DNA from 2 places in the Streptomyces sp. NRRL B-24572 genome. Region 1 is predicted to be linked to the other one. Evidence: predicted binding sites of a transcription regulator. Region 1 holds the regulator's gene; the other holds the start of a gene.
The links. The regulator HrcA, encoded in region 1, represses chaperone genes, less so after heat shock. The targets are predictions, from matches to a motif close to TTNGCACTCNGNNNNNCNGAGTGCNAA.

Region 1 (7,077 bases):
GATGCCCAGGGCGGACGGCTTCACCGCCTCCCAGACGTCGATGTACGGGTGGCCGACGACCAGGACGTGCGGGGACGTGACCTGGGCGGCGATCCTCGACTCCTTCGAGCCCGGGACCAGGTGGTCCACCAGGACGCCCAGCCGGGCGTCCGGCCCCGGGGCGAACTCCGCGACGATCGACGGCAGGTCGTCGACGCCCTCCAGGTACTCCACGACCACGCCCTCGATCCGCAGGTCGTCGCCCCAGACCCGCTCCACGAGCTCCGCGTCGTGGCGGCCCTCGACGTAGATCCGGCCCGCCCTCGCCACGCGCGCGCGTGCGCCCGGGACCGCGATCGAGCCCGAGGCCGTACGGGTCGGGCGCACCGGACCGCCCGCCACCGGCCGGACCAGGGTCACGACCCTGCCCTCCAGGAGGAAGCCGCGCGGCTCCAGCGGGAAGACCCGGTGCTTGCCGAACCGGTCCTCCAGCGTCACCGTGCCCGCCTCGCAGCGGATCACCGCCCCGCAGAAGCCCGTGGTGACTTCCTCGACGACCAGGTCGGGGTCCGCCGGGACCTCCGGCACGGGCTTCGGCTTCTTCCAAGGCGGCGTCAGATCCGGGTTGTAGCTGCGCATTCGGGTGACGTTAGGGCACGTCGAAGCGCCGTGCCAGTTCATCGCGCTGTGCCCTCACGAACGTGGCGTCCACCACCGCCCCGTGCCCCGGTACGTACGCCGCCTCCTCGCCGCCCAGGGCGAGCAGGCGGTCCAGGGCGTCCGGCCAGCGGGACGGGATCGCGTCCGGGCCCGCCTGCGGTTCGCCCGACTCCTCCACGAGGTCCCCGCAGAAGACGACCTCGCGCCCGCCCGGGACGCAGACCGCCAGGTCGTGGCCCGTGTGGCCGGGGCCCACGTTCGCCAGGAGCACCTGGCGGTCGCCCAGGTCGAGCGTCCACTCGCCCGAGACCACGTGTCGGGGGGCCACCAGGACGTCCACCGCCTCCGCCGCCGTCTGCGGATCGAGCCCCTGCCGTACCCCGTCCTCGCGCAGCGCCTCCCGTTCCCGGGCCAGGGAGAGGAGCTCGTCCGAGCCCACCGCGCCGAAGACCTCCGCGCCCGCGAACACAGCCGTGCCGAAGACGTGGTCGAAGTGGGGGTGGCTCAGTGCGATGTGCGTCACCTTTCGGCCGCCCGTGAGCGCCGTGATCTGTGCCCGCAGCTCCGCGCCCTCCGCGAGCGAGGACCCCGTGTCGTACAGCAACACCGCCCGCGTGCCCACGACCAGGCCCACCGTGGCGTCCCAGCCGGGCAGTCGGCGCCTGCCGACTCCGTCCGCGAGGCGCTCCCATCCGTACGCTTCCCAATCCACGTCCATGGGGCGACGCTAACCGGTGCGGGCGCCGCCTCCTTGCCAGGAGCGATGCCCGCCGCCGTACACTGGCCGGGGGATCGCTGGCACTCGGACAGGGCGAGTGCCAAAAGCGGAGCAACCGGAACGACGACGACAGCTGGAGGTGCGCCACGATGCTCAGCGAACGCAGACTCGAGGTCCTGCGCGCCATCGTCCAGGACTACGTCGGGACGGAGGAGCCCGTCGGCTCCAAGGCGCTCACCGAGCGCCACAAGCTCGGCGTGTCGCCCGCCACCGTGCGCAACGACATGGCCGTGTTGGAGGAGGAGGGGTACATCGCCCAGCCCCACACCAGTGCCGGGCGCATCCCCACCGACAAGGGCTACCGGCTCTTCGTCGACCGGCTCGCCGGCGTCAAGCCGCTGTCGACGCCCGAGCGGCGGGCCATCCACAACTTCCTCGACGGAGCCGTCGACCTCGACGACGTCGTCGGGCGCACGGTACGACTGCTCGCCCAGCTGACCCGCCAGGTCGCCGTCGTCCAGTACCCCTCGCTGACCCGCTCGACCGTCCGGCACGTGGAGCTGCTCTCGCTGGCCCCCGCCCGCCTGATGCTCGTCCTCATCACGGACACCGGCCGGGTCGAGCAGCGCGTCGTCGACTGCCCCGCGCCCTTCGGCGAGACCTCGCTCGCCGACCTGCGGGCCCGGCTCAACAGCCGGGTCGTCGGCCGCCGGTTCGCCGACGTGCCGCAGCTGGTGCAGGACCTCCCCGAGTCCTTCGAGGAGGCCGAGGACCGCGCCACGGTCTCGACCGTGCTCGCGACCCTCCTCGAAACGCTCGTCGAGGAGCACGAGGAGCGGCTGATGATCGGCGGCACCGCCAATCTCGCCCGCTTCGGACACGACTTCCCCCTGATGATCAGGCCCGTCCTGGAGGCTCTGGAGGAGCAGGTCGTGCTCCTCAAGCTGCTCGGCGAGGCCAAGGAATCGGGCATGACCGTACGCATCGGGCACGAGAACGCCCACGAGGGGCTGAGCTCCACGTCCGTCGTCTCGGTCGGCTACGGTTCGGGCGGCGAGGCAGTCGCCAAACTCGGCGTGGTCGGACCGACCCGCATGGACTACCCCGGAACGATGGGAGCGGTACGCGCAGTGGCACGTTACGTCGGACAGATCCTGGCGGAGTCGTAAGTGGCCACGGACTACTACGCCGTACTCGGCGTGCGCCGCGACGCGTCCCAGGACGAGATCAAGAAGGCGTTCCGGAGGCTCGCGCGCGAGCTGCACCCGGACGTCAATCCCGATCCGAAGACGCAGGAACGCTTCAAGGAGATCAACGCCGCCTACGAGGTCCTCTCGGACCCGCAGAAGAAGCAGGTCTACGACCTCGGCGGCGACCCGCTCTCGGCCTCCGGCGGCGGTGGCGCGGGCGGCGGCTTCGGAGCGGGCGGCTTCGGCAACTTCTCCGACATCATGGACGCCTTCTTCGGCACGGCCTCGCAGCGCGGCCCGCGCTCGCGGACCCGCCGCGGCCAGGACGCCATGATCCGCCTGGAGATCGACCTCAACGAGGCGGCCTTCGGTACGACCAAGGACATCCAGGTCGACACGGCGGTCGTCTGCACCACCTGTTCGGGCGAGGGCGCCGCGCCCGGCACCTCCGCGCAGACCTGTGACATGTGCCGCGGCCGCGGCGAGGTCTCCCAGGTCACCCGGTCCTTCCTCGGCCAGGTCATGACCTCCCGGCCCTGCCCGCAGTGCCAGGGCTTCGGCACCGTCGTGCCGACGCCGTGCCCCGAGTGCGCCGGCGACGGCCGCGTGCGGTCCCGCCGTACGCTCACGGTCAAGATCCCGGCCGGCGTCGACAACGGCACCCGCATCCAGCTCGCGGGCGAGGGCGAGGTCGGCCCCGGCGGCGGCCCCGCCGGCGACCTGTACGTCGAGATCCACGAGACCCCGCACGAGGTCTTCCAGCGGCGCGGGGACGACCTGCACTGCACGGTCACCATCCCGATGACGGCGGGCGCGCTCGGCACGAAGGTGCCGCTGCAGACCCTCGACGGCGTCGAGGAGATCGACATCCGCCCGGGCACGCAGTCCGGCCAGTCGGTCCCGCTGCACGGGCGCGGCGTCACGCACCTGCGGGGCAACGGCCGGGGCGACCTGATCGTGCACGTCGAGGTGACGACCCCGAGCAAGCTCGACGCGGAGCAGGAGCGTCTGCTGCGCGAACTGGCCAAGCTGCGGGGAGAGGAACGGCCCACGGGGCAGTTCCAGCCCGGGCAGCAGGGCTTGTTCTCGCGGCTCAAGGACGCGTTCAACGGGCGCTGATCCGTACGCGGCGGAAAGGGGCGGCACTCCGGTGCCGCCCCTTTCCCGTGGCCCGGACCGCGCATGACACGATGCCCATATGTCCACCACCGCACTGAACGATCTCTCTCGGTTCCCGATCGTGCAGGCCCCCATGGCGGGTGGCGCCTCCTGTCCCGAGCTCGTCGGAGCCGTCTGCGAGGCCGGGGCGCTCGGGTTCCTCGCCGGCGGGTACAAGACGGCCGGAGGCCTGTACCAGGAGATCAAGCGGGTACGCGGGCTCACCGGGCGCCCCTTCGGGGTCAACCTCTTCATGCCGCAGGACGGCCGGCCCGCCGACCCCGCCGCCGTCGAGGTCTACCGCCACCAGCTCGCGGGCGAGGCCACCTGGTACGACACCCTGCTCGGCGAGACCGACGAGGGCCGCGACGACGCCTACGACGCCAAGCTGGCCATCCTCCTGGAGGACCCGGTCCCCGTCGTCTCCTTCACCTTCGGCTGCCCCCCGCGCGAGACCTTCCACGCCTTCGACCGCGCCGGTACGTACACGATCGTCACCGTCACCTCCGCCGACGAGGCCCTCGCCGCGCAGCAGGCCGGCGCCGACGCCGTCTGCGTCCAGGGCGTCGAGGCCGGCGGACACCAGGGCACGTACCGCGACGACCCGGCCGACGAGGGCGCCCCCGGCACGGGACTCCTCACCCTCGTCACCCAGGTCCGCGAGGCCGTCGCGCTGCCGATCGTCGCCGCCGGAGGCATCATGCGCGGCGCGCAGATCGCCGCCGTCCTCGCCGCCGGCGCCGACGCCGCCCAGCTCGGCACCGCCTTCCTGCCCTGCCCCGAGTCGGGCGCCCACCCGCTCCACAAGCAGGCCCTGACGGACCCGCTGTTCACCCGGACCGCCCTCACCCGGGCCTTCTCCGGGCGACCGGCCCGCGGCCTCGTCAACCGCTTCATGCGCGAGCACGGGCCGTACGCCCCCGCCGCCTACCCCGAGATCCACCACCTCACCGCCCCGCTCCGCAAGGCCGCCGCCACCGCGGGCGACGCCCAGGGCATGGCCCTGTGGGCCGGCCAGGGCCACCGCCTCGCCCGTGCGCTCCCCGCCGCGCAGCTGGTCGAGGTGCTGGCCGCCGAACTCGACACCGCCCTCTCCGACCTCTCCGGGCTCGCCCACAGGAGCACCTCATGACCGCACCCGTCTTCGTCGTCGACACCGTCCCCGGTGCCGGGAGTTTCCTCCTGGACGGGCCCGAGGGCCGGCACGCCGTCTCCGTGAAGCGGCTGCGGGCCGGGGAGGAACTCGTGCTCGCCGACGGGCGGGGCCGCTGGGCCGCGTGCGTGGTGGTCTCCGCCGAGGGCAGGGACGAGCTCACCGTGCGGGTCGACGAGGTCCACGAGGACCCCGAGGAGGAGCCCCGCATCACGGTCGTCCAGGCCCTGCCCAAGGGCGACCGGGGCGAACTCGCCGTCGAGACCATGACGGAGACCGGCGTGGACGCGATCGTGCCCTGGGCCGCCTCCCGCTGCATCACCCAGTGGAAGGGCGACCGGGGCCTCAAGGCCCTCGCCAAGTGGCGGTCCACCGCGCGCGAGGCCGGCAAGCAGTCGCGCCGCACCCGCTTCCCCGAGGTCGCCGACCTCATGACGACCAAGCAGGTCGCCGCCCTCCTCGCGGGCGCCGACTTCGCGGCCGTCCTGCACGAGGACCGCGACCACCCCAGCGGCGCGCTCGCCACCGCCGAACTCCCCGAGAAGGGGTCGGTCGTGCTCGTCGTCGGCCCCGAGGGCGGGGTCTCCCCGGAGGAACTCGCCGCGTTCGAGGCCGCGGGCGCGAAGCCGTACCGCCTCGGCCGCAGCGTCCTGCGCACCTCCACGGCCGGTACGGCGGCGACCGCCCTGGTCCTGGGGCGCACGGGCCGCTGGAGCTAGACCGTCCCCGCCAAGGTGTCGTAGAGCGGCCAGGCGTCCTCCTCGCGGACGCCGGGGGCGGTGGGCAGGAGGCCGCGGACCGCGGCCTCCTCCAGGAACCGGCGTACGACCCCGGGCATGTTCAGGTTCAGGATGTCGCCGTCGGCGGAGGCCACGTCGCCCGAACCGAAGGGGTACCCGGCCACGATGCGGCCCGGGCCCTCCCGGAAGACGAGACGGAGCTGCGCGTGGCGGTGCTCCGCGCGGCGCAGGGAGAGCACCGTCCGGCAGTCGGGGTGCCGGTGCCGGACGTTCCACAGCCACACGGTGCCGTCCACGGTCAGCCTGCGCGGTGCGCCTTCCCGTCTCATGCCGCGCACCCTACGCCCCGCGCCCTGCCGCACCCGGTGGACAGGGACCCCCGGACGCTCCTTAGGCTGACCCGCATGGCCGACGAGTCCCCCCTCATCCGCAGTCTGCGCGCCGCCGTGGCCGCCGCCCCCGGCGACGTACCCCTGCGCCTCCACTTCGCCGAGCTGCTCCTCTCCGAGGGGCGGAACGACGAGGCCGTCGCGGAGGCGGCCGTCGCGCTCCAGCACGCTCCCGGTGACGCGGACGCGCGGGCGCTGATGGTGCGGGCGATGGGGATGCCCCCGGCGGCACCGGTCGCCGAGGAACCCGTGGAGCCCGAGCCCGTCTCCGGGGAGCCCTCCTTCGACTGGGACGCCGCCGAGCAGCAGGTGCGGGACCTCGTCGGGCCCCGGTTCCTCGACGACCCGCAGGCCGACGGCGGCGAGGGGACCGCCGGGGACGCCGCCGCCTGGGACGTCGACGCCCCCGGTGCCGTACGCCTCGCCGACGTCGGCGGCATGGAGGAGGTCAAGGAGCGCCTGGAGGCCGCCTTCCTCGCGCCCATGCGCAACCCCGAACTGCGCAGGCTGTACGGCAAGTCGCTCCGCGGCGGCCTGCTCCTCTACGGTCCGCCCGGCTGCGGCAAGACCTTCATCGCGCGGGCCGTCGCCGGCGAACTCGGCGCCAACTTCCTCACCGTGTCGCTCTCCGACGTCCTCGACATGTGGATCGGGGCCTCCGAGAAGAACGTCCACGACATCTTCGAGACCGCCCGCCGCCAGGCCCCCTGCGTCGTCTTCCTCGACGAGCTGGACGCCCTCGGCGCCAAGCGTTCGCGCACCCACCACAGCGGCCTGCGCAACGTCGTCAACCAGCTCCTCACCGAGCTCGACGGCATCGCGAGCGGCACCGGCAACGAGGGCGTCTTCGTCCTCGCCGCCACCAACGTGCCCTGGGACGTGGACATCGCGCTGCGCCGCCCCGGCCGCCTCGACCGCACCCTGCTCGTGCTGCCGCCGGACGCCGCCGCCCGCGAGGCGATCCTCCGCTACCACCTGCGGGAACGGCCCATCGAGGCCGTCGACCTCGGCAAGCTCGTCAAGGCCACCGAGGACTTCTCCGGCGCGGACCTCGCCCACGTCTGCGAGACGGCCGCCGAGGCCGCGCTCC
Region 2 (7,077 bases), on a different contig from region 1:
CTCGCCCAGGCCCGGGTGTGGAAGCCCAGCCGGTCCGCGCCCAGCATGCCCCGGAGGAGTTCCTCGCGGATGTCCGTCGGGAGCATGCCGAGGTACTCCGGGGACGCCCACGGCGTGTGCGTGAAGTGGGCGATGCGCAGGTCCGGGCGGAGCTCGCGGAGCTGCCCGGGCACCAGCGCCAGGTGGTAGTCCTGCACCAGGACCGCAGCCCCCTCCGCCGCCTCCGCCGCCAGCGCCTCCGCGAAGGCGCGGTTGTACGTGCGGTACGACTCCCAGCGGCGGCGGAACCCCGCGTCGAAGACCGGCTCCCGCGGGATGTCGTACAGGTGGTGGTGCAGGAACCACAGCACCGAGTTCGCGATGCCGTTGTACGCGTCGGCGTACACGTCCGGGTCGATGTCCAGCATGCGCACGCCCGGCTCGGCGACACCCCGCCGGACGGCCTCCCGGTCGCCCTCGCCGAGCGCCGCGCACACCCAGAGGCGCTCCCGGGCGTCGACGTCGATGGTGCTCAGGGCCGAGGCCAGGCCTCCGCCGCCCCGTCTGGTGTCGAGCGAGCCGTCCTCGGCGAGCACGTACGAGACCGGGCCCCGGTTGGATGCCACGAGCACAGTAGCCATGTGGCGAACCTAGCCCGTCCCGTAAACGCTCAAACGTACGTATACGAGACGGGTCGATTCGGCCACACGGAGTCGTCGCAGGCCGGTCGTGCGGCCTCACGCCACGCGGCGTCGCGCGTACTCCGCGATCTCGGCCATCGGCGGCCGCTCCTCCGTGTCCACCGCGTACGTCCGCGGCTCGAAGCCCTTCTCGCCCCGCTCGAACTGCGTCAGCCTCGGCCGTACGAGATGCCCCCGGGACAGCCGCAGCTGCGCCGTCCGGTAGATCGCCGCCGCCATCCGGCCGAGCGCCTGCCCGTCCTGGTGCCGGTGCTTGCGCACCCCCACGTCCACCTGCGCGAGCGCGTCCAGGCCCACCGTGTGCAGGGCGTCCACGAGCAGGCCCAGCTCCACTCCGTAACCGACGGGGAACGGGAGCCGTTCGAGGAGCGAGCGCCTCGCCGCGTACTCGCCGCCCAGCGGCTGCACGAAGCCGGCCAGCTGCGGCCAGTGGAGGTTCAGCAGCGGGCGGGCCACCAGCTCCGTGACCCGGCCGCCCTGACCTGGAGTGTCTCCGAAGGGGCGGTCGTACATCGCCTTCACGAAGTCCACGTCCGGGTCCGTGAGCAGCGGGCCCACGATCCCCGTCACGAAATCCGCCGAGAAGTCCCGCAGGTCCGCGTCCACGAAGCAGACCACGTCCCCGCTCGTCACCATCAGTGACCGCCAGAGCACCTCGCCCTTGCCGGGGACCGCCGGTATCCGGGGGAGTATCGCGTCCCGCGCGACCACCCGCGCACCGGCCGCCGCCGCCACCTCCGCCGTACGGTCCGTGGAGCCCGAGTCGATCACCACCAGCTCGTCGACGAGAGGGACGGACCCGGTCATCAGCTCGCGGCGGATCACGGAGACGATGTCCCCGACCGTCGCCTCCTCGTTCAGCGCGGGCAGGACGACGCTGACCCTCGTCCCCCGCTTGGCGGCGAGCACCCGGTCCAGCGGGCGGTCGGACACGGACCAGGACCGCCGGGCCAGCCAGCGCTCCACTTCCTCCAGCAACGTGATCTCCATCTCGCGGATCGGACGTCGGTCTCCACCTTCGAAGCCTTCGGTTACAGTCTTGAACAACGCGGATGCCCGATGCATGTCGGGGTGCCGCCCGCGTCTCACAATCGAATACCGCTCATCCAGAGGGGCAGAGGGAAACGGCCCGTTGAAGCCCCGGCAACCCTCCAGTCGGTTACCACTCGTCCTCCAGCGAGGTCCCCGGCTAGGGAAGGTGCCAAATCCGTCTCATGGCGAAAAATTCGTCATGGGAAAGATGAGGAGAAAGGGCCTCGCCTCCATGGCTGCACAGACCGCCGTACCCACCAGCACCGTCGACCTCGGTCCCGCTTCCGGGCTTTCCTGTCGCGAATGCGGTGAGGTCTTCCCGCTCGGCCCGATCTTCGCCTGCGAACTCTGTTTCGGACCGCTCGAAGTCGCGTACGACCTTCCCACCGGTGACCCCGAGGCGCTGCGCAAGCAGATCGAGGCCGGCCCCGCCAACATCTGGCGCTACGCCCCCCTCCTGCCCGTCCCCGCCGACGTCGCCGAGAAGCCCAACCTGAACCCCGGCTGGACCAAGCTCATCCAGGCCGACAACCTCGCCCGCGAGCTCGGCGTCGCCCCCGGCAAGCTCTTCGTCAAGGACGACTCCGGCAACCCGACCCACTCCTTCAAGGACCGGGTCGTCGCCCAGGCGCTCGAAGCCGCCCGCGCCTTCGGCTTCACCACCCTCTCCTGCTCCTCCACCGGCAACCTGGCCGGCGCCGTCGGCGCCGCCGCCGCCCGCGCCGGTTTCCGCTCCTGCGTGTTCATCCCGCACGACCTGGAGCAGGGCAAGGTCGTCATGGCCGGTGTCTACGGCGGTGACCTCGTCGCCATCGAGGGCAACTACGACGACGTCAACCGCTTCTGCTCGGAGCTCATCGGCGACCCGCTCGGCGAGGGCTGGGGCTTCGTGAACGTCAACCTCCGCCCGTACTACGGCGAGGGCTCCAAGACGCTCGCGTACGAGATCTGCGAGCAGCTCGGCTGGGTCATCCCCGACCAGCTCGTCATCCCGATCGCCTCGGGTTCGCAGCTGACGAAGATCGACAAGGGTCTGCAGGAGCTCATCAAGCTGGGCCTCGTCGAGGACAAGCCGTACAAGATCTTCGGCGCCCAGGCCGAGGGCTGCTCCCCGGTGTCGGCGGCCTTCAAGGCCGGCCACGACGTCGTGCGGCCCCAGAAGCCGAACACCATCGCCAAGTCCCTCGCCATCGGCAACCCGGCCGACGGCCCGTACGTCCTCGACATCGCCCGCCGGACCGGCGGCGCCGTGGAGGACGTCGACGACGAGCAGGTCGTCGAAGCCATCAAGCTCCTCGCGCAGACCGAGGGCGTCTTCGCCGAGACCGCGGGCGGCGTGACCGTCGGCGTCACCAAGAAGCTCGTCGAGGCCGGTCTCATCGACCCGAACCTCACCACCGTCGTCCTCAACACCGGCGACGGACTCAAGACCCTGGACGCGGTGGCCGAAACCTCTCAGGCGACCGCCACCATCCGCCCGAGCCTGGACGCGTTCCGCGACGCCGGCCTGGCGCTCTGAAAGGTAACGAAGACATGGCCGTGAACGTCCGCATCCCCACCATCCTCCGCACCTACACCGGCGGGCAGTCCGAGGTCCAGGCCGAGGGCGCGACCCTCGCCGAGGTCATCGCGGACCTGGAGAAGAACCACACCGGCATCGCCGCCCGCGTCCTGGACGACCAGGGCAAGCTGCGCCGCTTCGTCAACGTCTACGTCAACGACGACGACGTGCGCTTCGAGCAGGGCCTGGAGACGGCCACCCCGGCCGGCGCGGGCGTCTCGATCATCCCGGCCGTCGCCGGAGGCTGACCATCAAGCACAGTGCCGGCGGCTGCTGATCCCCGGCCGAGCCTTCGCCGAGGTCTACCGGTCAGTACGAATTGCCCCTTCCGCGCGATAAGCGGAAGGGGCAATTCTGCATGGTTGAGCGCGGTAGAGTTGGGGAAGTCCCCTCCGCTGCGCATGCCGGACGCATATGAGAATGCGTCCCCGCACGACAAGAAGCAGCCAAAGTCCCTGCGCGTTGTGTACGTTCTGCGCGCTTTGCCGGGCCCGACTTGCCCCGTGATCCAGGGGATTATCCCCAATTCCCCTTTCCGGCGCGCCCAGAATTCTCGGTCGAATGACCTGTTGCAGAGGGCAGTTGGGCAGATACATTCAGCGGCGGTCGACGCGTTCCGGCGCAGGGTCTGACCCGGGTCCGCGAGGTGCGGTCCCGCGCAAGGGCCAGTAATAGGGGAGTTAGGCATGGCTCAGGGCACCGTCAAGTGGTTCAACGCGGAGAAGGGCTACGGCTTCATCGCGGTAGACGGTGGTGCGGATGTTTTCGTCCACTACAGCGCGATCCAGATGGATGGCTACCGCAGCCTCGAAGAGGGCCAGCGGGTCGAGTTCGAGATCTCGCAGGGCCAGAAGGGTCCGCAGGCGGACATGGTCAAGCTCGCCGTCTGAGCGCGGCGCGATCGGCCACCGACGCAACGCCGTCGAGGGGTCCGCATCCCTGAGGGGATGCGGACCCCTCGTGCGTTCCCGGGCTCCTCGTGCGTGCCCGGCCCCCTCACGCCTTCCCGGGCTCCTCGCGCCTTCCCGGACCCCTCGTGCGTTCCCGGCCCCCTCCGTCCACCCCCTGGTCACCTCCCGAAACGCGAGAGTCGCTTGCACTCTCATAGGGCGAGTGCTAATCATTGGCGTTAGCACTCGGAAGGTGAGAGTGCTACGAGGATCGGGCAGACGAGGCCGCCGGCCGGGTGGGGCAAGGAACCACACGGAGTCGCGGAGGCCGTCCGTCGCGGGCGTCGGCGCGGTCCTGGAGCGTTATCCACCCCATGTCCGGGAGGACCACTTCACATGGCCAAGATCATCGCGTTCGACGAGGAGGCCCGGCGCGGTCTCGAGCGCGGCATGAACCAGCTCGCTGACGCCGTCAAGGTCACCCTTGGCCCCAAGGGCCGCAACGTCGTCCTCGAGAAGAAGTGGGGCGCCCCCACGATCACCAACGATGGTGTCTCCATCGCCAAGGAGATCGAGCTCGAGGACCCGTACGAGAAGATCGGCGCCGAGCTGGTCAAGGAAGTCGCCAAGAAGACGGACGACGTCGCCGGCGACGGTACGACCACCGCCACCGTCCTCGCCCAGGCGCTCGTCCGCGAGGGTCTCCGCAACGTCGCCGCCGGTGCCAACCCGATGGCCCTCAAGCGCGGCATCGAGAAGGCCGTCGAGGCCGTCTCCGGCGCCCTCCTCGAGCAGGCGAAGGATGTCGAGACCAAGGAGCAGATCGCTTCCACGGCCTCCATCTCCGCCGCCGACACCCAGATCGGCGAGCTCATCGCCGAGGCGATGGACAAGGTCGGCAAGGAAGGCGTCATCACCGTCGAGGAGTCGCAGACCTTCGGTCTGGAGCTCGAGCTCACCGAGGGCATGCGCTTCGACAAGGGCTACATCTCGGCGTACTTCGCCACCGACATGGAGCGCATGGAGGCGTCGCTCGACGACCCGTACCTCCTGATCGTCAACTCCAAGATCTCCTCCGTGAAGGACCTCCTTCCGCTCCTGGAGAAGGTCATGCAGTCGGGCAAGCCGCTGCTGATCATCGCCGAGGACGTCGAGGGCGAGGCCCTGTCGACCCTGGTCGTCAACAAGATCCGCGGCACCTTCAAGTCCGTCGCCGTCAAGGCCCCGGGCTTCGGCGACCGCCGCAAGGCCATGCTGAACGACATCGCCATCCTCACGGGCGGCACGGTCATCTCCGAGGAGGTCGGCCTCAAGCTCGAGAACGCGGGCCTGGACCTGCTCGGCCGCGCCCGCAAGGTCGTCATCACCAAGGACGAGACCACCATCGTCGACGGTGCCGGTGACAGCGAGCAGGTCGCCGGTCGCGTGAACCAGATCCGCGCCGAGATCGAGAACTCCGACTCGGACTACGACCGCGAGAAGCTGCAGGAGCGCCTGGCGAAGCTCGCCGGCGGTGTTGCGGTCATCAAGGCCGGTGCCGCGACCGAGGTCGAGCTCAAGGAGCGCAAGCACCGCATCGAGGACGCCGTTCGCAACGCGAAGGCGGCCGTCGAGGAGGGCATCGTCGCCGGCGGTGGCGTGGCCCTGCTCCAGGCCTCCAACGTCTTCGAGAAGCTCGAGGGCGACCTGACGGGCGACGAGGCCACCGGTGCCAACATCGTGAAGCTGGCCCTCGAGGCCCCGCTGAAGCAGATCGCGGTCAACGCCGGCCTCGAGGGCGGCGTCGTGGCGGAGAAGGTCCGCAACCTGCCCGTCGGCCACGGCCTGAACGCCGCGACCAACGAGTACGTCGACCTCATCGCCGAGGGCATCATCGACCCGGCGAAGGTCACGCGCTCCGCGCTGCAGAACGCCGCGTCGATCGCCGCGCTGTTCCTCACCACCGAGGCCGTCATCGCCGACAAGCCGGAGAAGGCCGCTGCGCCGGCCGGCGGCGGCATGCCGGGCGGTGACATGGACTTCTGATCCTGACGGATCGGCAGTTCATCGCTGAACGCGACGAGGGCGGCACCCCCACCAGGGGGTGCCGCCCTCGGGCGTTCGTCCAGCAGGGGTGATCAGCGCACGTCGACGTAGTCCCCGCCGGCCGCCGCCGGGGAGTTGAAGTGCTGGTAATTGCCGAAGCAGTAGATCCGCCAGCTGCCGTCGGCGCTCGCCGTCGCCTTCAGGGAGACCTTGCCGGTGGAGCCGGAGCGCCCGGAGGCCACGGTCTTCCAGGTCGTCGAGCCCTTCGGCTGGAACTGCAGGACGACCGGCGCGTTCCCGTACGCCCGCCAGGCCCCGTCCCAGTAGTGCTGGAGGCTGCCGGTGGCGGTCACGTACCCGCCCTTGGCGACCGGCTCGGGGCCGGCGTTCAGGGAGACGATCCGGGTGTCGTTGCGGGCGAGCCGGAAGGACCCGGAGCCGGACTCGGCGAACTGGTCGGTGGTCAGGTGCCGGACCCGGAACCAGCCGCCGCGGCTCTTGGCGGTGAGCGTGAACTCGTTGGAGTAGGCGGAGCTCACGTACGTCGTGGCGATCCGCTTCCAGCCGCCGTCGACGGACTGCTCCAGCTGGAGGTACTGGGCCACGGGGAAGGACGGGTTCGCTACGTACCGGGCCCGGAAGGTGCCCGTGACCGTGACCTTGCCGTCGGCGGAGAGGCCGATGGACGTGAGGTCCGTACGGGATTCCAGCGGAATGGCCAGCGGCCCCGTCACGTCGCCGAAGCTCACGTACCGGTCGGGGGAGTCGACCGTCCAGCCGCCGACGTACTCTCCCGAGGCGGCGACGAGCCGTGCGGTGAACCGGCCGTCCGCGCCCGTCCGCACGATCGCCGGCGGGGAGACGGTGGGCGAGGGGGTGCCGATGCGCA

Region 2: a site for HrcA is predicted at 4,367-4,393, ahead of groL (chaperonin GroEL). Genes of this name have one in related genera too.

The regions. Positions count from the first base shown of each region.
Region 1 covers NZ_MWIG01000004.1:263-7,339, forward strand. Annotated here, with positions in the region: gene CCN56_RS00245 (DUF3097 domain-containing protein) at 1-618, opposite strand, end outside; gene CCN56_RS00250 (MBL fold metallo-hydrolase) at 629-1,357, opposite strand; gene hrcA (heat-inducible transcriptional repressor HrcA) at 1,507-2,526, shown strand; gene dnaJ (molecular chaperone DnaJ) at 2,527-3,666, shown strand; gene CCN56_RS00265 (nitronate monooxygenase) at 3,746-4,837, shown strand; gene CCN56_RS00270 (16S rRNA (uracil(1498)-N(3))-methyltransferase) at 4,834-5,577, shown strand; gene CCN56_RS00275 (hypothetical protein) at 5,574-5,927, opposite strand; gene CCN56_RS00280 (26S protease regulatory subunit) at 6,003-7,077, shown strand, end outside.
Region 2 covers NZ_MWIG01000102.1:1,065-8,141, forward strand. Annotated here, with positions in the region: gene CCN56_RS06425 (trehalose-6-phosphate synthase) at 1-620, opposite strand, end outside; gene CCN56_RS06430 (glucosyl-3-phosphoglycerate synthase) at 717-1,658, opposite strand; SAM riboswitch class I at 1,780-1,927, shown strand; gene thrC (threonine synthase) at 1,921-3,231, shown strand; gene CCN56_RS06440 (MoaD/ThiS family protein) at 3,246-3,521, shown strand; gene CCN56_RS06445 (cold-shock protein) at 3,960-4,163, shown strand; gene groL (chaperonin GroEL) at 4,560-6,188, shown strand; gene CCN56_RS06455 (hypothetical protein) at 6,281-7,077, opposite strand, start outside.